DNA from 2 places in the Herbiconiux sp. FW305-C-125 genome. Region 1 is predicted to be linked to the other one. Evidence: riboswitches for the same ligand, from Rfam matches in the RefSeq annotation. Region 1 holds a riboswitch; the other holds the start of a gene.
What was found. A riboswitch is a leader RNA that binds a small molecule or an ion and turns the genes downstream of it on or off. The one in region 1 is predicted to bind glycine.
Positions count from the first base shown of each region.

Region 2: linked by a shared signal. The riboswitch ahead of gcvT (glycine cleavage system aminomethyltransferase GcvT) and the one ahead of AC3WLB_RS11835 (L-serine ammonia-lyase) in region 1 are both predicted to bind glycine.

Region 1 covers NZ_JBYSYO010000003.1:317,268-325,913, forward strand. Annotated here, with positions in the region: gene AC3WLB_RS11810 (exodeoxyribonuclease III) at 1-45, shown strand, start outside; gene trpS (tryptophan--tRNA ligase) at 109-1,125, shown strand; gene AC3WLB_RS11820 (TetR/AcrR family transcriptional regulator) at 1,323-1,901, opposite strand; gene AC3WLB_RS11825 (MMPL family transporter) at 1,998-4,523, shown strand; gene AC3WLB_RS11830 (FUSC family protein) at 4,553-5,698, opposite strand; gene AC3WLB_RS11835 (L-serine ammonia-lyase) at 5,727-7,130, opposite strand; glycine riboswitch at 7,282-7,381, opposite strand; gene AC3WLB_RS11840 (GtrA family protein) at 7,439-7,903, opposite strand; gene AC3WLB_RS11845 (polyprenol monophosphomannose synthase) at 8,120-8,646, shown strand, end outside.
Region 2 covers NZ_JBYSYO010000007.1:41,656-61,956, reverse strand. Annotated here, with positions in the region: gene AC3WLB_RS16955 (FAD-binding oxidoreductase) at 1-378, shown strand, start outside; gene AC3WLB_RS16950 (hypothetical protein) at 440-1,225, shown strand; gene AC3WLB_RS16945 (carboxymuconolactone decarboxylase family protein) at 1,281-1,868, opposite strand; gene lgt (prolipoprotein diacylglyceryl transferase) at 1,940-2,947, opposite strand; gene AC3WLB_RS16935 (cold-shock protein) at 3,236-3,445, shown strand; gene AC3WLB_RS16930 (fatty acid desaturase) at 3,614-4,714, shown strand; gene AC3WLB_RS16925 (copper resistance CopC family protein) at 4,744-5,478, shown strand; glycine riboswitch at 5,546-5,640, shown strand; glycine riboswitch at 5,642-5,739, shown strand; gene gcvT (glycine cleavage system aminomethyltransferase GcvT) at 5,772-6,902, shown strand; gene gcvH (glycine cleavage system protein GcvH) at 6,908-7,279, shown strand; gene gcvP (aminomethyl-transferring glycine dehydrogenase) at 7,287-10,172, shown strand; gene AC3WLB_RS16905 (pentapeptide repeat-containing protein) at 10,224-10,985, shown strand; gene AC3WLB_RS16900 (CPBP family intramembrane glutamic endopeptidase) at 11,001-11,774, opposite strand; gene AC3WLB_RS16895 (ABC transporter substrate-binding protein) at 11,975-13,588, shown strand; gene AC3WLB_RS16890 (ABC transporter permease) at 13,693-14,622, shown strand; gene AC3WLB_RS16885 (ABC transporter permease) at 14,612-15,559, shown strand; gene AC3WLB_RS16880 (ABC transporter ATP-binding protein) at 15,556-17,331, shown strand; gene typA (translational GTPase TypA) at 17,384-19,294, shown strand; gene AC3WLB_RS16870 (MFS transporter) at 19,291-20,301, opposite strand, start outside.

The sequences.
Region 1 (8,646 bases):
CGGTGGAGCGACCACGCTCCCGTCGTCGTCGACTACCAGCTGTAAATTCATGGCTGCGCCGCCGCTGCTGCGGCGCAGCATTCCTACCGGAACTGTGAGAACCATTCCATGACTGACACCGTCAAGCCCCGCCTGCTCTCGGGCATGCAACCATCTGCCGATTCGCTGCACCTCGGCAACTTCATCGGCGCCCTGCTCAGCTGGAAGAAGCTGCAGGAGTCGCACGACGCCTTCTTCTTCCTCGCCGACCTGCACGCCATCACGGTGCCGCAACACCCGGCCGAACTCCGCGCCAACACCCGCCGCACCACGGCGCAGTACATCGCGGCCGGCATCGATCCAGACAGGTCGACGCTGTTCGTGCAGTCGCAGGTGCCGGCGCACGCCGAACTCGCCTGGGTGCTGAACACGCTCACCGGCTTCGGCGAAGCGGCCCGCATGACGCAGTTCAAAGACAAGGCGGCCAAGCAGGGGCAGGACTCGGCGTCGGTCGGCCTCTTCACCTACCCCATCCTGCAGGCGGGCGACATCCTGCTCTACCAGGCGGTCGACGTGCCAGTGGGCGAAGACCAGCGGCAGCACATCGAGCTCACCCGCGACCTCGCGACGCGCTTCAACTCGCGATTCGGCGAGACGTTCACCGTGCCGAAACCGTACATCCTGAAAGACACCGCGAAGATCTACGACCTGCAGAACCCCACCGCCAAGATGTCGAAGTCGGCGGAGTCGAGTGCGGGGCTGATCTGGCTGCTCGACGACCCCAAGGTCACCGAGAAGAAGATCATGCGTGCGGTGACGGATACCGATGGCGAGGTGCGCTTCGACCGTGAGGCCAAGCCGGGGCTGGCAAATCTGCTGACGATCTTCGCCATCCTCACCGACCGCTCGGTCGACGAGGTGGTGGCGGAGTTCGCCGGCGGCGGCTACGGCACCCTGAAGAAGGCGCTGGCCGAGGTGGTGGTGGGCACGGTGGCGCCCATCCGCGAGCGCACCCTCGAGCTGCTCGACGACCCGGCCGAGCTCGACCGCATCCTCGCCGTGAGCGCCGACCGCGCGAACGAGGTCGCCGAGGTCACGCTCGCCACCGTATACGACCGCGTCGGCTTCCTCCCCCGCCACCGCTGAGCCAATACGCCCGCCAGGCAGGCGAGCAGGCGAGCAGGCGAGCCATTCTCAGACCGCTACGGGGGCGTGACGCCATGCCCTGGCCCGGTGACGCCCTCCGCCCTGGGGGGGCTCGCTGATGCGGCGAGGGCGGTGTGCGGGGTGGTGGGTTGCGCCGACCCGCCGCCGCGGGATGCGCCCATCGGCGGCAGCTGCGGCTACATCTGCGGCGGCGACGCGAGCAGGTGGCGCACGAGGGCGCGGGTCTGCGCGGGGTCGCCTCGGCGGCTGAGCGACTGCACGATGAGCGCCCCGAGGATGGCGTCGCCGAGGGGCTCGACCGGCGTCGACGCGGGCAGCTGCCCGTCGGCGACACCGGCCGCGAGCCGCTCCGCGAGCGAGCGCTCCACTCCGAGGCTCGCGCTGAGCTGGTCGCCCACCGCGGCGTCCTCGGCCGCGGCGCCGACGAGCGACCGCAACAGCGCGCTGCCGCCCGGGTTCTCGAGGACGGTGAGGATGCGCCCGAGCCAGGTCTCGACATCCGCGATCAGCTCGCCCGTGTTCGGCACGTCGAAGTCCACGGGGAACAGGCGGCCCTCGATCAGGCAGTCGGCGATCAGCGCTCCGCGTGAGGGCCACCACCGGTAGATCGTCTGCTTGCCGACCCCCGCCGCCCGCGCGATCCCCTCGATGGTCAAGTGGTCGTACCCCTGCTCGCGGAAGAGCCGCGCGGTCGCGTCGAGAATCGACTCCCGGGCCGCGGCGCTGCGGGTGGGGCCGGCTCTGTGGTCACTCATCGGTTCAGGATATCGTCAGACTCTAGACGAGACGTCGCGTATGCTCAGGGGCGGGAACGGACCGAGCGCCGTCGAGCGCCCGAACGAGGAGATCAGATGGCGTCGCTGTTGTACCGTTTGGGCTCGTTCGCGGCCCGCCGCGGCTGGGCGGTCATCGCCTCCTGGGTCGTCATCCTGGGCCTCGCTGTCACCGCGTTCCTCACCCTCGGCGGATCCCTCAGCAACAGCTTCGACATCCCCGGCACGGCCTCGGGCGCGGTCATCGACGAGCTGGCCGAGAAGCTGCCCGACACCGCCGGCGGCACCGGAACGGTCGTCTACCAGACCACCGACGGCCAGCCGTTCACGGATGCCCAGAAGCAGGCCATCTCCGACCTCGCCGCCAGCGCCGGCGACCTCGACGGCGTCGCCTCCGTGCTCGACCCGTTCGCCGCCGCCCAGCAGCAGGCCGACCAGGCGCAGCAGCTGGCCGACGGGCAGCAGCAGCTGGCCGACGGCCGCACCCAGCTCGACGCCGGCCAGGCGCAGCTCGACGCCGGCAAGGCCCAGCTCGATGCGGCGCAGCAGCAGCTGACGGATGCCCGAACTCAGGCCGAGGCCGGCGGCGCGCCGCCCGAGCAGCTCGCCGCCCTCGACGCCCAGCAGGCCCAGCTCACCGCGCAGCTCGACGCACTCGCCGAGCAGCAGGCCACCCTCGACGAGCAGCGTACGCAGCTCGAGGCCGGCGCGGCGAAGGCCGAGCTCGGGCAGACGCTGAGCGACCTCGCCGACGGGATCGGCGTCGTCTCGGCCGACGGCTCCGCCGCCATCGTGAACGTCTCGTTCACCGAGCCGCGACTCGACCTGCCGGAAGAGGTCAAGCAGGCCACCATCGCCCACTTCGAGGACTCACCCGTCGACGGCACCACGGTCGACTTCGGCACCGACATCGCCCAGGGCATCCCGGAGATCTTCGGGGTCGGAGAAGCGGCGGGTCTCGTCTTCGCGGCGATCGTGCTGATCGTGATGCTCGGCTCGATCGTGGCGGCGGCCCTCCCGATCGTGACCGCGCTGGTCGGCGTCGGGGTCGGGGTGACGGCGAGCCTGGCCTTCTCGGGTCTCGTGGACATGGCATCCGTCACCCCGGTGCTCGGCGTCATGCTCGGCCTCGCCGTGGGCATCGACTACACCCTCTTCATCGTGAACCGGCATCGCAAACAGTTGCTGGCCGGTGTGCCCGTGCTCGAGTCGATCGGCCTGGCCACCGGCACCTCGGGCACCGCGGTCGTGTTCGCCGGCTCGACCGTGATCGTCGCGCTTCTCGCCCTCAACGTGACGGGTGTGCCCTTCCTCGGCCTCATGGGCACGGTCGGCGCGGTCTGCGTCGCAGTGGCGGTGCTGGTGGCGATCACGCTCGCGCCGGCCGTGCTCGGCCGGGTCGGCGAGCGCCTGCTCAGCCGGCGGGCTCGGGCGAGCATCGGGCACGCCAAGCACGCCACCGTCGCGGTGAAGCCGATGAGCACCCTCCGCGCGGTCGTGACCGTGGTGGCCACGATCGCCGCGCTGCTGGTGGTCGCCATCCCGGCCCTCTCGATGCGGCTCGGTCTGCCCGACGGGTCGAGCGAGCCGGCGGGCTCGACCAGCTACCGCTCGTTCGAGATCGTGGAGTCCCAGTTCGGACCGGGAGCCAACAGCCCCCTGCTGGTCAGCGCCACTGTGCCCGCGGGCCTGAGCGACGACGATCTCCTCCGCACCCAGGTCGACGTGGCGCAGACGCTGTCCGATCAGGCTGACGTGGTGGCCGTGGCGCCGGTCGCCACCGCCGATGACAACACATTGCTCGCCTTCCAGGTGCTGCCCGCCGAGGGCCCGAACAGTGCGAGCACCGAGCAGCTCGTGCAGAGCATCCGCTCGCTGCCGGCCGTCGACGGGCCGACCGGCGACATCGTGCTGGGCGTCGCCGGGCAGGCAGCCATCAACATCGACATCTCCGAGGCCCTCGCCGACGTGCTCCCGCTCTACCTGATCGTGGTGGTGGGCCTGTCGCTCATCATCATGATCGTGGTGTTCCGCTCGCTCCTGGTGCCGCTCATCGCGACCGGCGGATTCGTGCTGTCGCTGTTCGCCACCTACGGCCTCACCGTCGCGGTGTTCCAGTTCGGCTGGGGCGCGGAGCTCATCGGGCTGCACAACACCGGTCCGGTGCTGAGCTTCCTGCCGATCATCCTCGTCGGCATCCTGTTCGGCCTGGCCATGGACTACCAGTTGTTCCTCGCCTCCGGCATGCGCGAGGCGTTCGTGCACGGCTCGCCCGCCCGCCTGGCGGTGGCGCAGGGCTTCCGGGCCGGCCGCTCGGTGGTGATCGCTGCGGCGCTCATCATGGTGTCGGTGTTCGGCGGCTTCATCTTCTCGGACTCCACGATCATCCGCTCGTTCGGCTTCGGAATGGCGTTCGGGGTGCTGATCGACGCCTTCGTGGTGCGGATGCTCTTGATGCCGGCGCTCATGCACCTCCTCGGCCGCTCGGCCTGGTGGTTGCCGCGCTGGCTCGACCGGGTGCTGCCGAACGTCGACATCGAGGGCGCGAGCCTCGAGCGCGACCACCCCGGGGTGCAGACCGGCGGTGTGCCGACCGCCGGCTGACGCTCAGTGCAGACCCTCAGTGCTCACGCTCAGTGCAGGTCGTCGACCGCCCCGACGATCTCCTCCCGCACCCGGCGGAGGTCTTCGAGCAGTGAGCCGATGAGGATCCAGTGCGCCGGATCGGGTGAGAGCGCCCGGATGGGCGCCGTGAGCGCGGGCTCCGAATCGCTCAGCCGCTCCTCCTCGCCGGCCGGCAGCGCCACGTTCTCCATCACCAGCCGCAGGTCGTGCGCGGCCCGGCGGAGCTCCTCGGCGATGGAGGTCACCATCGGCTCGTCGCGCAGGCTGTCGTCGTAGTGGTCGTTGATCGACCGCGTCATGCCGAGGGTCCGCGTGATCACGCGGCCGAGCATCGACAGCAGCTCCGCATCCGTCGTCAGTACCTGGCGGTGCGCCGAGCGGCGCGGGTTGAAGCGCAGGCTGTCCTCGGCCGTCTCGAGGGTGGCGGTCGCGCGGGCCTGCATGGGCCGCAGCAGCCGGGCCTCGACCAGCAGCAGCGTGCGGGATTTCTCGTCGCTCGGGGCGGTCAGCACCTCGGCGAGCTTGTCCATGATGGCGGCCACCTCGCGACCCAGGCCGGCGATGGCGTCGTGCGCCGGCTGCACGGCGAGCGGCGGAACGATCAGCCAGTTCACGAACACGCCGATCACCGCGCCGACGACGGTCTCGATGATGCGCTCGACCGCGTAGCCGGGCGTCTGCGCGCCGACCGAGAGCACCAGGATGGCCGTGATGGGCACCTGCACGGTGGAGGACTGCGGAAAGCGAAGCGCCCATCCCACCAATAGGGAGATGACGATGGCCGCGAGGATCAGCCAGCTCGGCGCCCCGAAAATCAGCCCGACCGTGTAGGCGACCACCACGCCCACGATCACGCCGATCGAGCGTTCCACCGCGCGGCTGAAGGACTGATTCACGCTCGGCTGCACCACGAGGATCGCCGCGATCGCCCCGAAGATCGGCGGCTCGTCGGTGGCGATGAACGAGCACGCCACCCAGGCGATGATGGCGGCCGCCGCGGTCTTGAGCACCTGGAGCAGGGGCGTGCGAGCGGATGCCTGGAACGACCGCACCGGCGCCATCGACGCCTGCGCCACCGACCGCCAGCGTGCACGGGGGCCCGGGCCGGGGTCGCTCATACCGCCGGCACCGCCCGTCGTTCCGCCCGCGCTCACTCCTCCACAGTAGCCGCGCGCCCCGGGCTCAGCACTCGACGACGTTGACCGCGAGGCCGCCGAGCGCGGTCTCCTTGTACTTGTCGCTCATGTCGCGGCCGGTCTCGCGCATGGTGGTGATCACCTGGTCGAGGCTGACGTGATGACTGCCGTCGCCCCAGAGCGCCATCTTGGCGGCGTTGATCGCCTTCGAGGCGGCGATGGCGTTGCGCTCGATGCAGGGGATCTGCACCAGCCCGCCGATCGGGTCGCAGGTGAGACCGAGGTTGTGCTCCATCGCGATCTCGGCCGCGTTCTCGACCTGCTCCGGGGTGCCGCCCATCACTTCGGCGAGTCCCGCCGCCGCCATGGACGACGCCGAGCCCACCTCGCCCTGGCACCCGACCTCCGCGCCCGAGATCGACGCCTGTTCCTTGTAGAGCACACCCACCGCCGCGGCGGCGAGCAGGAACCGCACGCAGACGTCGTCGTCGTCGAGCCCGTTCTCCGGCAGGTACGTGCGGGCGTAGTGCAGCACAGCCGGCACGATGCCCGCTGCACCGTTGGTGGGGGCCGTCACCACGCGGCCACCCGACGCGTTCTCCTCGTTCACCGCGAGGGCCACGAGGTTCACCCACTCCTGCCAGAACTCGGGCGCACCGTTCGGGTCGGCCGCCCGCAGCCGTTCCCGCCACTCGGGCGCACGCCGGCGCACCTGGAGCCCTCCCGGCAGCACCCCGGAGCGCGCGAGGCTCGTCGCGACGCACTCGTCCATCACGTCCCGGATGCCCAGCAGCCGCGTCGTCACCTCCGCCGCCGCCCCCTCCCCGCCGCCGCCGGCCAGCGCGACCTCGTTAGCCAGCATGACGTCAGCGAAGCCGACCCCCCGAACCCGGCAGTGCTCGAGCAGCTCGGCGGCCGTGCGGAACGGGAAGGGCGCCGTGATTGCCGCACCACCGCCTCCCCGTGCGGCCGCGCCCTCATCGCCCTCCCGTTCCACGAACCCGCCGCCGACCGAGTAGTACGTCTCCTCGGCCAGCACGGCCCCGTCCGCCCCGAACGCGGTGAACCGCACACCGTTCGTGTGTCGCGGCAGCACGGTGAGCGGATGCATGACCACGTCGCGCTCGGTCAGCGCGATCGGCAGCCGCCCGGCCAGCCGGGTGACGCCGTCGGCCGCAATGGCGGCGCGCCGCGCATCCACCTCGGCCGGCGTCACGGTCTCGGGTCGCAGCCCTTCGAGCCCGAGCAGCACCGCGGTGGGTGTGCCGTGCCCGGGCCCGGTGGCCGCGAGCGAGCCGTAGAGGTCGACTCGCACGGCCTCCACCGCCTCGAGGCGGCCGCCGTCGAGAAGACCCTCGACGAAATATGCCGCAGCACGCATGGGCCCGACGGTGTGGGAGCTCGACGGGCCGATGCCCACCGAGAAGAGATCGAAGATGCTGAGCGTCACGGGACTCCATTCGAGGTCGGCGCGTGGTCGCGCCGCTGGGTGTCCCTCTCCGCTCTGTACCTGACCTGAGAGATTCCACGGCGATCGCCGCTTGCCCCGTCGGTGGAACGCCGGCGGCAGTGCCCCGCCGGAACTCGCTCTCCAGAGTCGCCCAACGGCAGCGGTGCTGGGGCCTGAGAGTTTCCCGGAGAGGAATTGCTCCTACGGCGCCGACCCGACGGCTCTCGGGCGGACTCTCCCGCTGCTGTTCGAAGGCTTGTTGAATTTGTTGGTGCCAGTTGATTGCTGCCGAACCTACCAGACTCAGTTCACGAGATCGAGGTGGTCTTCCCCGCGGCCTCGACCCGGGCATCCGGAACCCGCACCCGGTGCTCGCCGAATACCCACATCCGGTAGAGCACGAAGCGGAACACCGCACCGAGCGCCAGGCCGATCACGTTGCCGGAGATGTTGTCGGCGAGCAGCGACGTGAAGTGCAGCACGTAGTGCGAGAACCACAGGCACGCCAGGCCGATGCCCATTCCCGCGATGCTCACCGCGAAGAACTCGATGCTCTCGCGGAGCATGTCGGCGCGGCGGCGCTCTTTGAACGTCCAGTACCGGTTGCCGAGCCAGTTCACGAGGATGGCGAGGGCGGTGGAGATGAGTTTCGCGATGACCGGGCCCTCGTGCATGTGGGACGGATCCATGACGGTGGTGCGCAGGAGGTTGAAGACCCCCACGTCCACGACGAAACCGACGCCGCCCACGAGGCCGAACCGCACGAATTCCACAGCGAGAATGCGAAGGCGCGACTTCGTTACGGGCGCACTTGTCATAGCGAGAAAACCGTTCTTACATGTGAACTAAGAGAGTGGAACTTTTCGTATCTTCCAAGAGAATGCTGAGCGTAGCTGGGGAAAATGAACAGAAAGCATCGATACGCTTTCCAGCGCCGCCGGTCCGGCAGCACCTGATCGATTGAGGAAACTATGGCGAAAACTGTCGTGGTGATACCGACTTACAACGAAATCGGCTCCATCGCCAGTGTCACGGCGCGAGTCCTCGCCGCCGAGACCGGTGTCGAGGTGCTGATCGTCGATGACAACTCCCCCGACGGCACCGGCCAGCTGGCCGACGATCTGGCAGCCGACGACGCGCGCATCCACGTGCTCCACCGCACCGAGAAGAACGGGCTGGGTGCCGCGTACGCCGCGGGGTTCCGCTGGGCGCTGGCCCGCGACTACGACTTCGTGGTCGAGATGGATGCCGACGGCTCGCACCAGCCCGAGGAGCTCCCCCGGCTCACCGCCCTCCTTCGGGGCGGCGCCGACATGGCCATCGGCACCCGCTGGATTCCGGGCGGCGTCATCAAGAACTGGCCCGCCTACCGCAAGCTCATCTCCCGTTCGGGCACGGCGTACGCCCGCATCATGCTGCAGTCGAAGCTGCACGACCTGACGAGCGGTTACCGCGGCTTCCGGGCCGACTCGTTGCGCACGATCGACTTCGGCACCGTGAACTCGCAGGGCTACTG
Region 2 (20,301 bases), on a different contig from region 1:
GCCGCCCTGATGGTACGCGCTCCCTCGGGTAAGAGCTACGTGCTCGCCGGCATGCCCGCGAACGGCCGCGGCGCCGACCTCCTGCCGCGCGGCGAAGCGGCCTACGGGATGCACGACCGCACCCTCCTCATCGTCTACGTCATCTGGGACGACCCGGCCGCCGACGCCGCCAACCGCGCCTGGCTCGACGAGGTCGCCGACGCGCTGCTCCCCGTGACGACGGGGCACTTCCTGAGCGAGTCCGACATCCGTCGGAACCCCTCGCGGGTGGCCCGCTCCTTCACCTTCGCCGACCGCGAGCGGGTGGAGCACCTGCGCGCGGCCTTCGACCCGGACGGCCTCTTCCACGGCTTCCCGGGCGAGCCCGCCCGCACCTGACCGCGCGCGTTGCTACTGTCGGAGGCGGATGAGGGCCGACGAGAGGGAACGGGGACCCGGCATGCACACCCACATGATCACCGTCGTGAAGAACGGCAAACTGAACCCCGACGTGCGGTTGTGGACCGGCCTCGCCGCCCTCACCGTGGCGGCGCTCACCCTCGCCGAGTTCCTCGTGCAGGTGCTGCTCGTCGGCGCGCGCCCCGCCCTCGACGACTCCACCGCGCTGGAGCAGTTCATGGCCGCCACGGCCAACCAGACGCTCGTCACCATCCTCATCGACACCTTCCTGATGGCGGCGCTCATCGTCTTCCTCGGCGGTTTCCGCCAGATCATCACCCACACCCGTCCCGACCTTCAGTGGGTGGCCGACCTGGCGTTCGGCGCCGGTCTGCTGTTCATCGGCGTGACCCTGGTGGGCGACGCCATGGAGGGCGGCACCGCCCTCGACACCACGAACCTCACCCCCGACGCGTCGTCGCTCCGGGCTCTCACGGTCGGTCACACCCTCATGTTCGGCTCGATCGGATGCGCGCTCAACGCCCTGCTCGCCGCCGCATCCGGGTACGTGATCCTCGCCTCCGGCGCCCTCCCCGCCTGGACCGGCTGGGTGGCGTACACCACCGCCGCGCTCAACCTGCTCGCCGTCCCCACGATGTTCGGCGGCACCAGCCCCGACTCCTTCTTCGCCGCGGGCGGCGCGGCGAACGCGATGCTCGCGACCTTCCCGTGGCTCGTGTGGGTGGTGTGCGTCGGGTTCGTGGCCATCCGCGACCGCCGACGGCTGCACGACCTGCCGCCCGAAGTGCAGGCGGCCACCGGCGCGGCGACCCTGGCCGCGCGCTGAGCGAGACAGCGGATGCGCGCCGGTCTGCGACCGTCGAGGCGCTGCCCGGGGCCGCTCAGAGACCGCTGAGGAGCGCGGCGCGCAACGATTCGGGCAGCGTGGCCGGCGGCTCCACCTCGACCGCCAGCGCCTGCACCGCCTTGGCGTAGTAGTTTCGCACCGCGGCGGCCAGCGCGATGTCGACGATCTCACGGTCGGAGAAGCCGTGTTCGCGGAGCGCCAGGGAGTCGGCATCCGTCATCGACGACGCATCCGTGCTCACCTTCTCGGCGAACGCCATCATCGCGATCTCGGCCGCTGACAGCCCGGCCGCCTCGCCCTCGTCAGCAGGGGAGCGGGCGATGCGCTCGAGCGCCTCCTCGTCGAACAGGCCGAGCGCGAGGCTGCGGTTGCCGTGGGCGAGCCGGCAGTGCTTCGAACGGGCGCCGCGTGCGGCGGCGAGAGTGACGAGTTCGTAGCGGCGGAGGTCCATCGACGACACGATGGCCCGCACCAGGTTCTCGAACGCGACGACCGCCTCGGGATTGACCGCCATCACGCGCGTGTACGCGGCGACGCTCCCGAGCGTGGCGCGATCGCTCTCGTACTGCTCGGCGACCAGGCCGGTCGCCTCCGATTCCGGAGTCGTCTGGATGATCGACATGGCCGCCCTTCCCGCAGAGATGCACCCATGGTGCCACCCCGCGAGGGCGGAGTGAAGAGGGGGCGGGCGCCCTACTTCGTGCTGTCGCTCCCGGACGCCGACTCCGGGTTCGCTGCCGCCCCGCCGCCGGCGGTCACCGCGGTGCCGGCGAGTTCCTCGTCGGTCCAGCGCTCGGCCGCCGCGGCAGCCTCTGCCTCGGCCTGCTCCTCGGGCGACGCGACGCCCTTCGGCCCGCGACCTTCCCGGTACACCGAGATCTCGAGGCCGGGGTGCCGCCGACCCTGCACGATGAATAGCACGATGCCGAGCACGACCGCGGCGAACGAGGCCCAGACGTTGGCCGGGATGCCGAGGAAGCCGTCGCTCGACGGATCGATGCGGATGGCTTCGAGCCAGCTACGGCCGAGCCCGTACCAGACGAGGTAGAGCGCGAACAGGCGTCCCCAGCGCAGGTGGAACCGGCGCTCGATCAGCAGCAGGAGCGCCACACCGACCAGGTTCCAGATGATCTCGTAGAGGAACAGCGGGTGGAACAGGGTGCCGTCGGCCAGGCCCGTCGGGAACTTCGCGTTGGTCGACTCGATCTCGAGGCCCCAGGGAAGCGTGGTCGGCAGGCCGAAGAGCTCGTGGTTGAAGTAGTTGCCGAGGCGGCCGATCGCCTGGGCGACGAGCATCGCGGGCGCCAGCGCGTCCGCGAACGACCAGAGTCGGATGCCCGTGATGCGGCAGCCGATCCAGGCGCCGATCGCGCCGCCGATCAGCGAACCGTAGAGGGCGTTCCCGCCGTCCCAGATGGCGAACACGTTCCAGAGGTTCGCGCCGGGATAGAAGTAGTCGCCGATGTGCGTGAACACGTGGTAGAACCGTGCCCCGATGATGCCGAGGGGGACGGCCCAGAGCACGATGTCGATCACGATGCCCGGCTCACCGCCGCGCTTGGTCAGGCGCCGGTTCACGATGATCATCGCGACGATGATGCCGGCCAGGATGAACAACGCGTAGATGTGGATCTGGAAGATCCAGATGTTGAAGACGGCGAACGCGGGATCGGGGCTCGGGATGCTTAGCGGGCTGATGATCTGCGACCTTTCAGGAGTGCGCGGTGAGCTGCGCGATGCACCGGATCGACCCGGCCACGTCGAATTCTAAAGGATACGGCTCGGAGCATCGATCACAGCGCATTCGTAGCCAAACGGGCGACCGGCCGCTAAGCTGGATTCAGTTGTTGTGTGACCCATGAATCTTGAATAGGGTCTTTTGCCGGTGTTTCACGCCGGCGAGGACTTGCATTTCTGAGGAGCGGAACAAAGTACACCGCGACGGTAGGCCTCGACAAGCGGGGCCGCTTACCTCGAAATGAGAAAACAATGCCTACAGGTACCGTGAAATGGTTCAACTCCGAAAAGGGCTTCGGCTTCATCTCGCCCGATGACGGTGGCGAGGACGTGTTCGCTCACCACTCCGGCATCAGCGGCAGCGGTTACAAGAACCTCGAAGAGAACCAGCGCGTCAGCTTCGACGTCACCCAGGGCCGCAAGGGCCTCCAGGCCGAGAACATCACGCCGGTCAGCGCGTAGTCTCGCCCCACCACCCCGAAGAACCCGTGTCGGCCGCTGGCCGCACGGGTTCTTTGCCGTCTGCCGGGGCAATACGCAGGTTCGGCCCGTAGCGTGAGGGCATCTGAAGTGGGCATCCGCTCGAACACCCGGCTGGGAAGTCGAACCCGACACCAGTGAGCAGGTCCCGTGACCGTCTTGTCCACCTCGAACGTCCGCGCCACCGCGCCCCGCAAAGCGGGCGCCGCGCATCCGACCGCCGCCTACTCCGAGCTCCTCGCCACCGTGCGCGACGTAGGGCTGCTCCGCAAGCGGCGCACCTTCTACATCGTCATGTTCGCCGCGCTCGTGCTCGCTCTCGGCGGTGCCGCCACCGGGTTCGTGCTGCTCGGTGAATCCTGGTACCAGCTGCTCATCGCCGGCGGCCTCGGCATCATCTTCACGCAGTTCGCGTTCCTCGCGCACGAGGCAAGTCACCGCCAGGTGTTCGAGTCCGGGCCCGCCAACGACCGCGCCGGCCGCACCCTCGCCACCGCGTTCGTGGGCATGAGCTACACCTGGTGGATGTCGAAGCACACGCGCCATCACGGCAACCCCAACGTCGTCGGCAAAGACCCGGACATCGACATCGACGTCGTGTCCTTCCTCGAAGAGGATGCGGCCACCCGCCGCGGCCCGATGGCGTGGCTGACCCGCAGGCAGGGCTTCCTCCTCTATCCGCTGCTGCTCCTCGAGGGCTTCAACCTGCACTACCACTCGTTCAGGACTTTGTTGAGCCGCCGCCCGGTGGAGGGCCGTCGGCTCGAGCTGTGGTTCATCGGCATCCGCCTGATCGCCTACCTCGCCGTCATCTTCTATTTCCTGCCGCTCGGCATGGCCTTCGCCTTCATCGGTGTGCAGCTGGCCGTGTTCGGCCTCTACATGGGGGCGTCGTTCGCCCCGAACCACGTCGGCATGACCGTGTTCCCGGCGGGCTCCCGCATCGACTTCCTCAGCAAGCAGGTGCTCTCCTCCCGCAACATCGCGGGCGGCTGGGGCATGACCGTGTTCATGGGCGGGCTCAACCTCCAGGTCGAGCACCACCTCTTCCCGAACATGGCCCGCCCGAACCTCCTGAAGGCGCGGCCCATCGTGCAGGAGTACTGCGCCACCCACAAGATCCCCTACACCCAGACGTCGCTGCTCGAGGCGCACGCCGCTGTCGTGGCGTACATGAACCGGGTGGGCAAGGCTGCGCCCGATCCCTTCGACTGCCCGGTCGTGAACCAGTACCGTCTGCGCCGCAGCTGACCCGAGCACCGACCCCGTATCGTTGTCGGGTGAGCATCTCGAGCAGCCGACCGCGATCCGTTCTCCGACTCGTCGCCCTCGGTGCCGCAGCGATCGGGATCGGCGCTCTGCTGCTGGCCGGTCCCGCCGCCGCCCAGGCGCACGACGCGCTCGAGTCGTCCTCACCCGCCGCGGGCGACTCGGTCACCACCGACCCGGGCACCGTCTCGCTCACCTTCTCGGACGCGCTCATCACCATCGGCGACGACACCAGCGGATTCGCGGTGCAGGTCGTCGACAGCGAGGGCCTGCACTACGAGTCCGGATGCGTGTCGATCGAGGGCACCTCGGTCGCCGCCCCTGTCGCGCTCGGTCTCGCAGGGGGCTACGTCGTGCTCTGGCAGGTGGTCTCCTCCGATGGGCACCCCACCTCCGGCCAGTACGACTTCGACTACGAACCCGCCTCGCAGGACGGCGCGCACGACGGACTGACCGACCCGCCCGTCTGCGGCGAGGCCTGGTCGGGGGAGCCCGACGGCGGCCCGACGGCCACCGCCACTCCGCCGGCGACGGCGGGGTCACCCGCCGCGACCGCGACCGCCGCACCCGCACCACTCGCGACGGCGGCTGCGGAGAGCGCCCCGGCGACGGATGCCCCGAACGAACCCGCCCCCGCGCTGCCCTGGCCGGTCGTCGTGCTGATCGCGCTGGCCGGGCTCGGTGTCATCGCCGCGATCGTGGTGCTCGTGCTGCGCCGGAACCAGGGCGGAACCGGCGCGGAGTGAGCCGCGCGACACCCGGGCGCGCTATGCTCGGTGGCGTAGCACCATCCAACTGAATACCGCCGGTCATTAGTCCGACGCGGGAGAGCCGAACCCTTCGTGGAACGGCACCGAAGGAGCAATCCTCCCCGATAATCTCTCAGGTCCTCGTACCGCCTCGAACTGGCCACTCTGGAAAGCAGTCCGCAGCATTGCCAGCGGCTCGCCCACGGTGAAAGCGTCGTCCCGCGACGTGAAACTCTCAGGCACGATGACAGAGGGGGAGTTCTCAGAGCAATCGCCTACCCGGAGAACTCATGCCCCCATCGACGGATTCCCCTACCCGCTATTCACCGCTGCACGCCGTGCACGTCGCGGCCGGCGCCACCTTCACCGACTTCGCCGGCTGGCAGATGCCGGTGCGCTATTCGAGCGACCTCGCCGAGCATCACGCGGTGCGCCAGGCGGCCGGCCTGTTCGATCTCTCCCACATGGCCGAGTTCCAGGTGTCCGGAACAGACGCGGGTGCCTTCCTCGACCACGCGCTGGCCGGCCTGCTCTCCGCCATCGAGATCGGGCAGGCGAAGTACTCGCTCCTGCTGGCTCCGGCCGGCGGCATCATCGACGACGTCGTGGTCTACCGCACGGGCGAGAGCGACTACCTCGTGGTCGCCAACGCGTCGAACCACGATCCCGTCGCGGCGGCGCTGGCCGAGCGGATCGACGGATTCGACGCGCAGCTGCGCGACGTCAGCGACGAGACGGCACTGATCGCCGTACAGGGGCCGGCCGCCCGGTCGATCCTGGAGCAGACGGGCGGGTTCTCCGCCCCGGGCCTTGACGGCCTGCGCTACTACCGAGCCATCGAGGGCGAGTTCCAGGGCGAGCGCGTGCTCGTGGCACGCACGGGCTACACGGGCGAGGACGGGTTCGAGCTCTACGTGCATCCGCGGTTCGCCGAAGCGCTCTGGCAGGCGGTGGCCGAGGCCGGCGCCGACGCCGGGCTCGTGCCCGCGGGTCTCGCCAGTCGCGACACCCTGCGCCTCGAAGCCGGCATGCCGCTCTACGGCCACGAGCTCTCGCTCGAGACTCTGCCGGCCCAGGCCGGCCTTGGCCGCGTGCCCGCCCTCGCCAAAGCCGAGTTCGTGGGGCGCGCCGCCGTCGAGCAGGGGCCGGCGGCGGATGCTCCGGTGCTGGTCGGTCTCACCGCCGACGGCCGGCGCGCCGCCCGCGCCGACTACCCGGTCTACGCCGACGCCGAATCCACCGAGTCGATCGGGGTGGTCACGAGCGGGGCGCTCTCGCCGACGCTCGGGCAGCCGATCGCCATGGCCTATGTCGACCCCGCCCTCGCCGAGCCGGGCACCGAGCTCAGCGTCGACATCCGCGGCACGCGTCTGGCGTACCGCACCACGACCCTCCCGTTCTACCGCCGGAAGAAGGATTGACAGACATGACTGACCAGAACGCACTCCGCTACACCGCCGAGCACGAATGGGTGCTCGTGGAGGGAAGCATCGCCACCGTCGGCATCACCGCGTACGCCGCGGCGCAGCTGGGCGACATCGTCTACCTCGACCTGCCCGCCGCCGGCACCGCCGTGGCCGGAGGCACGGTCGTGGGCGAGATCGAATCGACCAAGTCGGTGGGCGAGCTCTTCGCGCCGGTCGACGGCACCGTGGTGGAGAAGAACACCGCCGTCGAAGACGCTCCCGAACTCGTCAACAGCGATCCGCTGGGTGCCGGGTGGTTGCTCAAGGTGGAGTTCACCGAACTGCCCGAGCTGCTCACGCTCGAGCAGTACAACGCTCTGATCGGGGAATGACCGCGCGATGACGGAACAGCGTCCTTTCTCCGCCCGACACATCGGCACCGACGCGGCCGCCAAGGCCCGCATGCTCGAGACGGTGGGCTACGGCAGCCTCAGCGATCTGATGGCGGCGGCCGTGCCGAGCGCCATCCAGTTCGACCGGTCGCTCAGCGACTCGCTGGTGCCGCCCGCGGCCACCGAACGCGAGGCGGTCGACGAGCTGCGCGCCCTGGCCGGCCGCAACCGCGTCTCCACCTCCTACCTCGGGCTCGGCTACTACGACACCATCACGCCCGCCGTGATCAAGCGCAACGTGCTCGAGAACCCGAGCTGGTACACCGCGTACACGCCGTACCAGCCCGAGATCTCCCAGGGCCGGCTGGAGGCGTTGATCAACTTCCAGACCATGGTGGCCGACCTCACCGGGCTCGCCACCGCGAACGCCTCCATGCTCGACGAGTCGACCGCAGCGGTGGAGGGCATGCTGCTCGCGCGTCGTGCGAGCAAGTCGGCCTCGCACCGGTTCATCGTCGACGCGGATGCCTTCCCGCAGACGAAGGCGCTCCTGCGTTCGCGCGCGGAGGCTCTCGGCATCGAGATCGTGGAGACGGCGCTCGACGCGGTCGATCACCCCGCGCATCCGGCCACCGACGCGTTCGGCGTGTTCGTGCAGTACCCGGGGGCGTCTGGGCGGGTGTGGAACCCGGCCGACGTCATCGAGATCGTGCACCAGGCGGGCGGCATCGCCGTGGTCGGTGCCGACCTCCTCGCCCTCACCCTCCTCACCTCGCCCGGCGAGCTCGGTGCCGACGTGGCGATCGGCACCAGTCAGCGCTTCGGTGTGCCGATGGGCTTCGGTGGCCCGCACGCGGGCTACCTCGCGGTGCGCGCCGGGCTCGAGCGGCAGCTGCCGGGCCGCCTGGTCGGCGTGAGCGTGGATGCGGCCGGTCACCCCGCCTACCGGCTCAGCCTCCAGGCGCGCGAGCAGCACATCCGGCGCGAGAAGGCCACGTCGAACATCTGCACCGCGCAGGTGCTGCTGGCGGTGATGGCGGGCATGTACGCGGTCTACCACGGTCCCGATGGGCTCCGGGCCATCGCCGCCGAGGTGAACCGCGTGGCTCGCTCGCTCGCGGGGCAGCTCGCCGCGGCGGGCTACGAGGTCGTGCACGCCGACTTCTTCGACACGCTGCAGGTGCGGGTTCCGGGCCGGGCCCACGGCCTCGCCGAGCACGCGCACGGTCAGGGCATCCTGCTGCGCGTGGAGGACGACGACACGATCGGGATCGCGGTCGACGAGACCACCGGCGACGCCGAGCTGCTCGCGCTGGCGCGCGTGTTCGACGCCGCCGCGACCGAGGTGCCCGCCGTGGAGCCGGCCACGAGCATCCCGGCCGGTCTTCTGCGCACCAGCGAGTACCTCACGCATCCGGTGTTCAACACGCACCGCTCGGAGACGAGCATGATGCGCTACCTCAAGCGCCTGGCCGATCACGACTACGCGCTCGACCGGGGGATGATCCCGCTCGGCTCCTGCACGATGAAGCTCAATGCGGCCAGCGAGATGGAGGCGGTGACCTGGCGCGAGTTCGCGGGCATCCACCCGTTCGCGCCGAAGAGCGACGTCGAGGGCTACCTGGAGCTCATCCGCCAGCTCGAGCGATGGCTGGCCGACGTGACCGGCTACGATTCCGTGTCGTTGCAGCCGAACGCGGGGAGCCAGGGTGAACTGGCAGGCCTCCTCGCCATCCGCGGCTACCACCGTTCGCGCGGGGACCTCGAGCGCACCGTGTGCCTCATCCCGTCCAGCGCCCACGGCACCAACGCGGCCTCCGCCGTGCTCGCCGGCATGAAGGTCGTGGTCGTGGCCTGCGACGATCTCGGCAACGTCGATCTCGGCGATTTGCGCGCCAAGATCGAGCAGCACGCCGACGACCTGGCGGCGCTCATGATCACCTACCCGTCGACGCACGGCGTGTACGAGCACGAGGTGACCGAGATCTGCCGGCTGGTGCACGAGGCCGGCGGCCAGGTGTACGTCGACGGCGCGAACCTCAACGCCCTCCTCGGGTACGCGCGGTTCGGCGACTTCGGGGGCGACGTGTCGCACCTCAACCTGCACAAGACCTTCTGCATCCCGCACGGCGGCGGCGGCCCCGGCGTCGGGCCGGTCGCGGCGAAGGCGCACCTGGCTCCATTCCTGCCGGGGCATATGTTCGCGCAGGACGCCGAGCACCTCCAGGTCGACGGCACGTCGGTGGTGCACGGGGGCGGGGCGGTCTCGGCCGCGCCCTACGGCAGCCCGAGCATCCTGCCGATCAGCTGGGCCTACGTACGCATGATGGGGCTTCAAGGGCTCGCGGATGCGACGGCTTCGGCCGTGCTCGCCGCCAACTACGTCGCCGCGCGGCTGGCTCCGCACTACCCGGTGCTCTACACGGGGGAGAACGGGCTGGTCGCCCACGAGTGCATCCTCGATCTGCGCGCCATCACGGCCGAGTCCGGGGTGTCGGTGGATGACGTCGCCAAGCGCCTGATCGACTACGGCTTCCACGCGCCGACCATGAGCTTCCCGGTGCCGGGAACCTTGATGGTCGAGCCCACCGAGAGCGAAGACCTGGCGGAGATCGACCGGTTCATCGACGCGATGATCCTCATCAAGGCCGAGATCGACGCCGTCGCGGCGGGGGAGTGGCCGGCGGAGGACAACCCGCTGCGCAACGCCCCGCACACGGCGCAGGCCGCGATCGAAGGCGAGTGGACGCATCCGTACGACCGCGCGCGGGCTGTGTATCCCGTGCACTCGCTGGTGCGGGGCAAGTACTGGCCGCCGGTGCGCCGGATCGACCAGGCCTACGGCGACCGCAACCTCGTGTGCGCGTGCCCGCCGCCGGAGGCGTTCGAGTGACCGCGCCGGGTCGGCGTGGCGACGGCACCCCGCTTTGCTAGTGTTCTCGCCATGCCCGTCCCGCGCTCCGGTTCTGTTCGTCTGCTGGCCGGCCTGATCGCGGGTCTCGCGCTCGTGGCGGTGGGTGCTGCACCCGCGCAGGCCGCCGACCCGGTCTTCGCCGAGGGCGACTGCGTGGTGTACCGGCTGAGCGACAACGGCCCCGGCGGGGCGCAGTGCGCCGGCGTCGACCTCAGCGGAACACGGTTCGGCGAGGGCGACTTCCGCGGCGCGGTGCTGACGGGCGCGAGCTTCGCCGGCGGCGACATCCAGGGTGCGAAGTTCGACGGGGCGACGCTCGACGGTGCCGACTTCACCGGCACGCGGGTGGTGGGCGCCGACTTCACGAACGCGGGCATCCTGCCCGGCACGCTCGACGTGACGGCGGATGCGTCGGGGCAGGCCGTCGTCGAGTTCGCGGCCGACCTGCCCGCCGGGCTCACCCTCGACGGCTGCTCGATCGCGGGCGCGCCGGTGGAGTCGGGGCAGTCGTTCCCGCTCGGCACCTCGAACATCCTCTGCCGGTTCTCGACCACTTTCGCCGGGAACGACCCCGGTACCGCACAGGCGGTCGTCACCGTGAACGTGACGGCATCGGCGACCGCGACTCCGACGAGCGAACCCCTCTTCACCCCGGTGGCGCCGACCTCGGCTGCGCAGGGCGATGCGGGCAGCACCCCGAACTACCTGATGATCGGGGGCTTCATCGGCGGGGGCATCCTGGTCGCCCTCGGCATCGTCGCGTTCGTTCTGGCCAACCGCCGCAAGGCGTGACGCGGTCGAGTCGTCTCAGAACAAGCTGGGGAACGTCGCCAGAGCCCAGGCGTAGCCGACGAAAGAGGCGATGTCGATGATCCAGTGGGCGATCACGAGCGGCATCACCCGGCCCCAGCGCCAGTAGCACCAGCCGAACACCACGCCCATCACCACATTGCCGAAGAACGGCCCGATGCCCTGGTAAAGGTGGTAGCTGCCGCGCAGCACGGCGGCGGAGAGGATGATCTGCCACTTCCCCCAGCCGATCTGCCGCAGCCGGGTGAACAGGTAGCCCACCACGATCAGTTCCTCCTGAAGCGCGGCGCGGAGCGCGGAGAGGATGAGGATGGGCGTCGTCCACCAGTACGTGTCGAGGGGTGCCGGCACGACGTTCACCGTGAAGCCGAGGGCACGCCCCACGAAGTAGAGCGCGATGCCGGGAACCCCGATCACGAGCACGAGAAGCAGGCCCCGCCCGAGGTCGCTCACGGGCTTCTTCGCGTCGAACCCGATGCGCCGGAACGGGTTGCCGCCGGAGATCGCCAAGAGGTAGAAGGCCAGGGCGACGGGCACCAGATCGAAGAAGATCGCCAGCAGCTGGTAGGTCAGATCGAGCCACGCGCGGTCGCTCAGGGAGCCGTTGATGGTGGCGGTCTGATCGGCCAGAGCGGTCTCGGCCGTGAGGCGGCCGATGAGGTTCACGACCGAGTAGACGGCGGATGCCCCGAGCGAGACCCCGAGCACGATCGCGATCTCGGTGAAGAGGCGGCGGCGCCGAAAACGGGCCCAGTCGACGGCTCGGCTCATCGCTCTACTTTCTTGCGTCAGGCGCCTGAATTCCACGGAAACTGTGGGGAATCCACAATAAACCAGCGGAGATAGTTTCGTGTGTGTAACTTTTTTGGCCACCATTTTGCCGATGCCGGTACCCCCACTTAGGGTACTTCCTTAGGCTGCGCCCTCCATAAGGGGGTATCGCCTTGCCCGCATTTTGCACAGGAGGAAAATTGAAAATCAGACGGTTAGGCATCGGCGCGATCGCGCTTGCTGCCGCGAGTGCACTCGCACTGTCCGGCTGCGCCAGCGGCAGCTCGGACTCGTCCACGGGAAGCTCTTCCGCGGTCATCACGGCAAACGGTTCTGAACCTCAGAACCCGCTGATCCCCACCAACACGAACGAGACCGGTGGCGGACGCATCATCGACTCGATCTTCGCCGGCCTCGAGTACTACGACGCCACCGGAGCGCCGCAGCTCGACGTCGCCGAGTCGATCGAGACCGACGACTCGCAGACCTTCACGATCAAGATCAAGCCCGACCTGACCTTCACCAACGGTGACCCGGTCGACGCGCAGAGCTTCGTCGACGCCTGGCAGTACGGCGCCCTGCTCTCGAACGAGCAGTTGAACAGCTACTTCTTCGAGGACATCGAGGGCTTCAGCTACGACGAGGACAGCCCCCTCACCGGCCTCAAGGTCGTCGACCCCACCACCTTCACGGTCACGCTGAAGGAGCCGCGCGCGGACTTCCCGCTGCGCCTCGGCTACTCGGCCTTCTACCCGCTGCCCAAGTCGGCCTACGACGACATGGACGCCTTCGGCCAGAACCCGATCGGCAACGGCCCGTACAAGCTCGCCTCCGCCGACGCGTGGCAGCACAACGAGAAGATCGACCTCGTCGTGAACGACGAGTACAAGGGCGGCCGCAAGCCGGCCAACGGTGGCGTGACCTTCGTGTTCTACGCTTCGCAGGACGCCGCGTACGCCGACCTCCTCGGTGGCAACCTCGACGTGCTCGACGCCGTCCCGGACAGCGCCTTCGGCACCTACGAGTCGGACCTCGGCGACCGCGCCGTGAACCAGCCCGCCGCCGTGTTCCAGTCGTTCACCATCCCGGAGCGCCTCGCGCACTTCGGTAACGACGAGGAAGGCAAGCTCCGCCGCGCCGCCCTCTCGATGGCGATCAACCGCGACGAGATCACCGACGTCATCTTCCAGGGCACCCGCACCCCCGCCTCCGACTTCACCTCCCCGGTGATCGACGGCTGGAGCGACTCGCTCGAGGGCGCCGACGTGCTGAAGTACAACGCCGACGAGGCGAAGAAGCTGTGGGCTCAGGCCGACGCCATCTCGCCGTGGTCGGGCACCTTCCAGATCGCGTACAACGCCGACGGTGGCCACCAGGGCTGGGTCGACGCCGTGTCGAACAGCATCAAGAACACGCTGGGCATCGACGCGTCGGGCGCTCCGTACCCGACCTTCGCCGAGCAGCGGACGGCCATCACCGACCGCAGCATCCAGACGGCGTTCCGCACCGGCTGGCAGGCCGACTACCCGGGTCTGTTCAACTTCCTCGGCCCGCTCTACGCGACCAACGCATCGTCGAACGACGGGGACTACAGCAACCCCGACTTCGACGCCCTGCTGCAGGCCGGTTCGAAGACCACCGACACCGAAGAGGCGAACGGTGACTTCCAGAAGGCTCAGGAGATCCTGCTGAAGGACCTCCCGGCCATCCCGCTGTGGTACTCCAACGTCACCGGCGGCTACAGCGAGTCCGTGTCCGACGTGGACTTCGGGTGGAACTCGGTTCCGCTCTACTACGCGGTCACCAAGAGCTAGTACTCGCTCGATCGGGGGCGGCAGCATCGTGCTGCCGCCCCCGTATCATGTCTTACGTCCAGGTGGCGTCCCCGCCCATTAGCTCGATTGGTTCGGTCTGACCTTTGGCCGGTTACATCTTCAGGCGCATCCTCCAGGCGATCCCTGTCCTGTTGGGTACGACCTTCCTCATCTACTTCATGGTCTTCGCGATGCCCGGAGACCCGCTGCTGGCCCTGTTCGGCGACAAGACGCCGAACCCGGCGCTGCTCGAACGACTCCGTCAGGAATACCACCTCGACCAGCCGTTCATCGTGCAGTACTTCCTCTACCTCGGCGGCATCTTCCGCGGCGACTTCGGCACCTCGTTCTCGGGCGAGCCCGTCTCCGCGATCCTCGCCCGCACCTTCCCGGTCACCATCCGCCTCGCCATCATGGCGCTCTTCATCGAGTTCGTCGGCGGCGTGATCATCGGTCTGGTGTCGGGCCTCCGCAAGGGCAAGCTGTTCGACGCGTCGGCGCTCGTCATCAGCCTCATCTTCATCTCGCTGCCGATCTTCGTGATCGCCTTTGTCGCGCAATTCATCTTCGGCATCCAATTGGGCTGGGCCAGGACGACGGTGTCCACGGGTGCGCCCATCCAGGACCTGATCCTGCCGGCGTTCGTGCTGGCGAGCATCACGTTCGCACAGATCGTGCGCCTGACGCGCTCCTCGGTGATCGAGACGCAGTCGCTCGACTTCGTGCGCACCGCCTACAGCAAGGGCTTGAGCCGACGCCGCATCATCCCGGTGCACATCCTGCGCAACTCGCTCATCCCGGTGGTCACCTACGCGGCGACCGACTTCGGCGTGCTGCTCGTCGGTGCCACCGTCACGGAGGGCATCTTCAATGTGCCGGGTGTCGGCCGCACGCTCTACCAAGCCATCATCCGGGGCGAGGGACCGACGGTGGTCTCGTTCGTCACGGTCATGGTGCTCATCTACTTGGTGGTCAACCTCGTCGTCGACCTCCTGTACGGCCTTCTCGACCCGAGGATCCGCTATGTCAAATAACACCCCGAGCCCCAACCACTTCGTCGCGCCCCTGGAGGAGACCCCTCTCGTCGCGATCGACGCGGTCAAGGTGGGCGAACGCCCGAGCAACCTCTGGATCGACGCGTGGCGCGACATGCGCCGCCGGCCGATGTTCTGGATCTCGGCCGCGATCATCGTGCTCATCGTGATCGTCGCACTCTTCCCGACCCTCTTCACGCAGATCGACCCGCGTGAGTGCATCCTGTCCAGGAGCAACGGTGCACCCACGGCGACCAACATCCTCGGCTTCAACAAGCAGGGCTGCGACGTCTTCTCGCGCATCGTGCACGGAACCTCGACGTCGCTCTCGGTCGGCATCATCGTCATCATCCTGACGACGGTGCTCGGCGTGCTGTTCGGCATGTTCGCCGGCTACTACGGCGGCTGGCTCGACTCGGTGCTCTCCCGCGCGGGCGACATCTTCTTCTCGATCCCCTACATCCTGGCCGCCGTGGTCATCATGTCGGTCTTCTCGGCCTACCGGAACGTGTTCATCATCTCCTTGGCCATCGGTATCTTCGCGTGGCCGGCGACAGCACGTGTGCTGCGCGCCGAGATCCTGCGGGTGAAGAACGCCGACTTCGTGATGGCCGCTCAGGCGCTCGGTGTCTCGCGGTTCCGCATCCTGCTGCGCCACGTGCTGCCGAACTCGATCGCGCCCGTCATCGTGGTCACCACGATCTCGCTCGGCGCGGCGATCGTGGCGGAGGCGACGCTGTCGTTCCTCGGTGTCGGCCTGCCGAACTCCACCATGTCCTGGGGCAACGACATCAGCGCCGCGCAGACCGATCTCCGCACCGCGCCGCAGACGCTCATCTACCCGTCCATCGCGCTCTCGATCACCGTGCTGAGCTTCATCATGCTCGGCGAAGTCGTTCGAGACGCTCTCGACCCGAAGGCGAGGGCTCAGCGATGAGCGACCGCACCAGCCAGAACGCTCCCGGCACCGGGGGAGAGCAGCAGCCGCTGCTGCGCATCCGTGACCTCGAGGTCGGCTTCCAGACCACCGACGGCATCGTGCCGGCCGTGCGTGGCGTCGACCTCACCCTCATGCCGGGTCAGACCCTCGCCATCGTGGGGGAGTCGGGGTCGGGCAAGTCGACCACCGCGCACGCGATCATCAACCTCCTGCCCGGCCCCGGCCGGATCACCGGCGGCTCGATCGAGTTCGACGGCAAGGAGCTCACGAAGTACTCCGAGCGCGAGATGGAGGACATCCGCGGCAAGCTCATCGGCTTCGTGCCGCAGGACCCGATGTCGAACCTCAACCCGGTGTGGTCGATCGGCTTCCAGGTCGAGGAGACCATCCGCGCGAACGGCATCGCCACCGGCCGCAAGGACGTGCGAGCGCATGCCATCCAGGTGCTCCGCGAGGCGGGGCTGCAGGATGCGGACAAGCGGCTGAAGCAGTTCCCGCACCAGTTCTCGGGCGGCATGCGCCAGCGTGTGCTGATCGGCATCGGCCTGTCGTCGCGGCCGAAGCTCCTCATCGCGGACGAGCCCACCTCGGCGCTCGACGTCACCGTGCAGCGGCGCATCCTCGACCACCTCGAGACGCTCACCCGCGACATCGGCACCGCGGTGCTCTTCATCACCCACGACCTCGGCCTCGCGGCCGAGCGGGCCGAGCAGCTCGTCGTGATGTACAAGGGCAAGATCGTCGAGGCAGGGCCGTCGAAGGAGATCCTGCAGAACCCGATCCACCCGTACACCCAGCGTCTCGTGGCCGCGGCACCGAGCCTGGCCTCGCGCCGCATCCAGTCGGCCACGCACGAGTCGGCGTCGCACGCGCTCAGCGACCTCGACTACGCGCCCACCCAGGTCACCGAGGGGCTCGACCTCATCGCGGCCGCGGAGGAGCGGCTCGAGCACACCTCCCGCACCAAGCGGCCCGACGCGATCGTGGTCAAGGACCTCACGAAGGTCTACAAGATCCGCGGCCAGGGCAAGGGAGCGTCGGGCGAGCTCATCGCCTCCGACAAGGTGAACTTCACCGTGGAGAAGGGCACCACCACGGCGCTCGTGGGCGAGTCCGGCTCGGGCAAGTCGACCGTGGCGAAGATGATCCTGCGCCTGGAAGATCCGACCAGCGGCTCGATCCTCATCGACGGACAGGACGTGGCGCCGCTGAAGGGCAAGGGGTTGCTCGACCTGCGCCGTCGCATGCAGCCGGTGTTCCAGGACCCGTACGGTTCACTCGACCCGCTGCGCAACATCGGCAACACGATCGGCGAGCCGCTGCACACCCACAACGTGGGCGACCGTGCCTCCCGCAAGGCCCGGGTGCTCGAGCTCCTCGACCAGGTGGCGCTGCCGCAGACGCTCATCACGCGGTACCCGAACGAGCTCTCCGGCGGGCAGCGTCAGCGCGTGGCCATCGCGCGGGCGCTCGCGCTGAAGCCCGACATCGTGGTGCTCGACGAGGCGGTGTCGGCGCTCGACGTGCTGGTGCAGGCCCAGATCCTGAAATTGCTGGCCGATCTGCAGGCCGAACTCGAGCTCACCTACCTCTTCATCACGCACGACCTCGCGGTGGTGCGGGTCATCGCCGACAACGTCTGCGTGATGCAGAAGGGGCGCATCGTGGAGGCGGCTTCGACCGACCAGGTCTTCGACAACCCGCAGGAGCAGTACACTAAGGAGTTGCTGAACGCCATCCCGGGAGCCGGAATAGCCCTGGGGGTTTAGCCATTCGGGGCGTAGCCGCCCGCAACTTCCCCCTGTACTTGAGGACTTTCCCATGGCCAAAGCCACCCGTGACGACCTGCGCAACGTCGCAATCGTCGCCCACGTCGACCACGGCAAGACGACCCTCGTCGACGCCATGCTCACCCAGACCAACTCGTTCGACGCGCACTTCGAGGCCGACGACCGGATGATGGACTCCAACGACCTGGAACGTGAGAAAGGCATCACGATCCTGGCGAAGAACACCGCCATCACCTACAACGGCGTCCATGCGGGAGACAAGCCGATCACGATCAACGTGATCGACACGCCCGGTCACGCCGACTTCGGTGGTGAGGTCGAGCGCGGCCTCTCGATGGTCGACGGCGTGGTGCTGCTCGTGGATGCGAGCGAGGGCCCGTTGCCGCAGACCCGCTTCGTGCTCCGCAAGGCGCTCGAGGCGAAGCTGCCCGTGATCCTGCTGGTCAACAAGACCGACCGGCCGGATGCGCGGATCGACGAGGTCGTGGGCGAGTCGCAGGACCTGCTGCTCGGGCTGGCCTCCGACCTCGCCGACGACGTGCCCGACCTGGACCTCGATGCGATCCTCGACGTACCGGTGGTCTACGCCTCCGGCCGCAACGGTGCCGCGAGCCTCAACAAGCCGGAGAACGGCACGCTGCCCGACAACGACGACCTCGAGCCGCTGTTCGGCGCGATCCTGGAGCACATCCCGGCGCCGACCTACGATGACGAGGCGCCGCTGCAGGCGCACGTCACGAACCTCGACGCCTCGCCCTTCCTCGGCCGGCTGGCGCTCCTGCGCGTGTTCAACGGCACGATCAAGAAGGGTCAGCAGGTCGCCTGGGTCAGGCACGACGGTACCGTGCAGAACCAGCGCATCACCGAGCTCCTGAAGACGGTGGCGCTCACCCGCTTCCCGACCGAATCGGCCGGCCCGGGTGACATCGTCGCGATCGCGGGCATCGAGGACATCACGATCGGCGAGACCATCGCCGACCCCGACGACGTGCGGCCCCTGCCGGCCATCACGGTCGACGATCCCGCCATCTCGATGACGATCGGCACCAACACCTCGCCCCTCGTCGGCAAGGTGAAGGGTCACAAGCTCACCGCGCGCATGGTGAAGGACCGCCTCGACCGCGAACTCGTCGGCAACGTGTCGCTGCGCGTGGTCGACATCGGGAACCCCGCCGCCTGGGAGGTGCAGGGCCGAGGCGAACTCGCCCTGGCGATCCTGGTCGAGAACATGCGGCGCGAGGGCTACGAGCTCACCGTCGGCAAGCCCCAGGTGGTCACGAAGCAGGTCAACGGCAAGACCCACGAGCCGTACGAGCACCTCACGATCGACGCGCCCGAGGAGTACCTCGGCGCGATCACGCAGCTGCTCGCCGCCCGCAAGGGCCGGATGGAGGGGATGTCGAACCACGGCACCGGCTGGGTGCGCATGGAGTTCATCGTGCCCTCGCGCGGCCTCATCGGGTTCCGCACCGAGTTCCTCACCATCACGCGCGGCACGGGCATCGCGAACGCGATCTCGCACGGCTACGACGAGTGGGCCGGTTCGATCGTCACCCGCAACAACGGGTCGATCGTGGCCGACCGCGCCGGCGTGGTCACGCCGTTCGCCATCATCGCGCTCCAGGAGCGCATGACCTTCTTCGTGAATCCCACCGAGGAGGTCTACGAGGGCATGGTGATCGGTGAGAACTCGCGCGCCGACGACATGGACGTGAACATCACCAAGGAGAAGAAGCTGACGAACATGCGTCAGTCGACGGCCGACAACTTCGAGTCGATGACGCCCTCGCGTCAGCTCTCGCTCGAGGAGAGCCTCGAGTTCGCCCGTGAGGACGAGTGCGTCGAGGTGACGCCGGAGAAGGTGCGCATCCGCAAGGTCGAACTCGACCAGAACGCCCGCGCCCGCATGACCGCGAACCTCAAGCGAGCGAACAACTCCTAGGGGGCCAGGCTCGCCCCAGCCGGCTCCGACTGCCGCGCCCCGGTGCGCCCGCTCACCGCGAGCGCACCGAGGGCGACGGCCAGTGCGAGGGCGAACACGGCTGCGAACGCTCCCGTGGTCTGGAACAGCGCACCGGCGACCGAGAGCGCCATGGCCGGCCCGGTCGCATCCGCGATGTTGAGCGCGGCACTGTTGAAGCCCTGGTTGCCCGGCTCGGAGTAGCCGAGCACGAGCACCGACAGCCGCGGGTAGCACATGCCCATGCCGAAGCCCGAGACGGCCCAGCCGGCGATGGCGACCCAGGTGGGGAGCCCGAAGACCGCCGTGCCCACGACGGCGCCGATGGCCAGGCACACCGCCGCCGACCCGAGGCGGAGGCTCGTGCCGGCGGCGAGGCGGTCGGCGACCTGCCCCTGCAGCACCGACGACAGGCCCCAGGCCACACCCGCCACGGTGAGCGCCAGCCCGGCCAGCGCAGGACTCAAGCCGCGCGCGTCGGTGAGGAAGTACGGCAGGTAGATCTCGGCCGAGAAGTAGCCGCCGGCCAGGAGCATCCGCATCAGCACGACACTCGGCAGACCCCGTCCGGCCCGCAGCGCGCGGCGGGGCAGCAGCGGGCGGAGGGCGACGAGGGCGGCGACGAAGGCCACCCCACCGAGGAGGTAGACGGCGGCGCCCTCGAGCTCGGTCGCGACGCTCAGCACGAGAACGGCGGCCGCCAGCAGGAGCGACCACAGGATGCGCGGGACGCTCCACGACGGCCGGTCGCCCGCATCCGTGCTCACCCCGGTGACCGACCGCATCGCGGGCACCACCAGTGCCGCCGCGCCGACCGTGAGCACGGCCACGCCGAGGAACACCCACCGCCAGCCCACCGTCTGGCCGAGGACTCCCGCGACGAACGGGCCCACGAGCGCCGGAACGACCCAGGCGGCGGCGAACATGCCGAAGATCTTGGGTTGCAGGGCAGCCGGGTAGATCCGCCCCACCACGACGTAGAGCGAGAC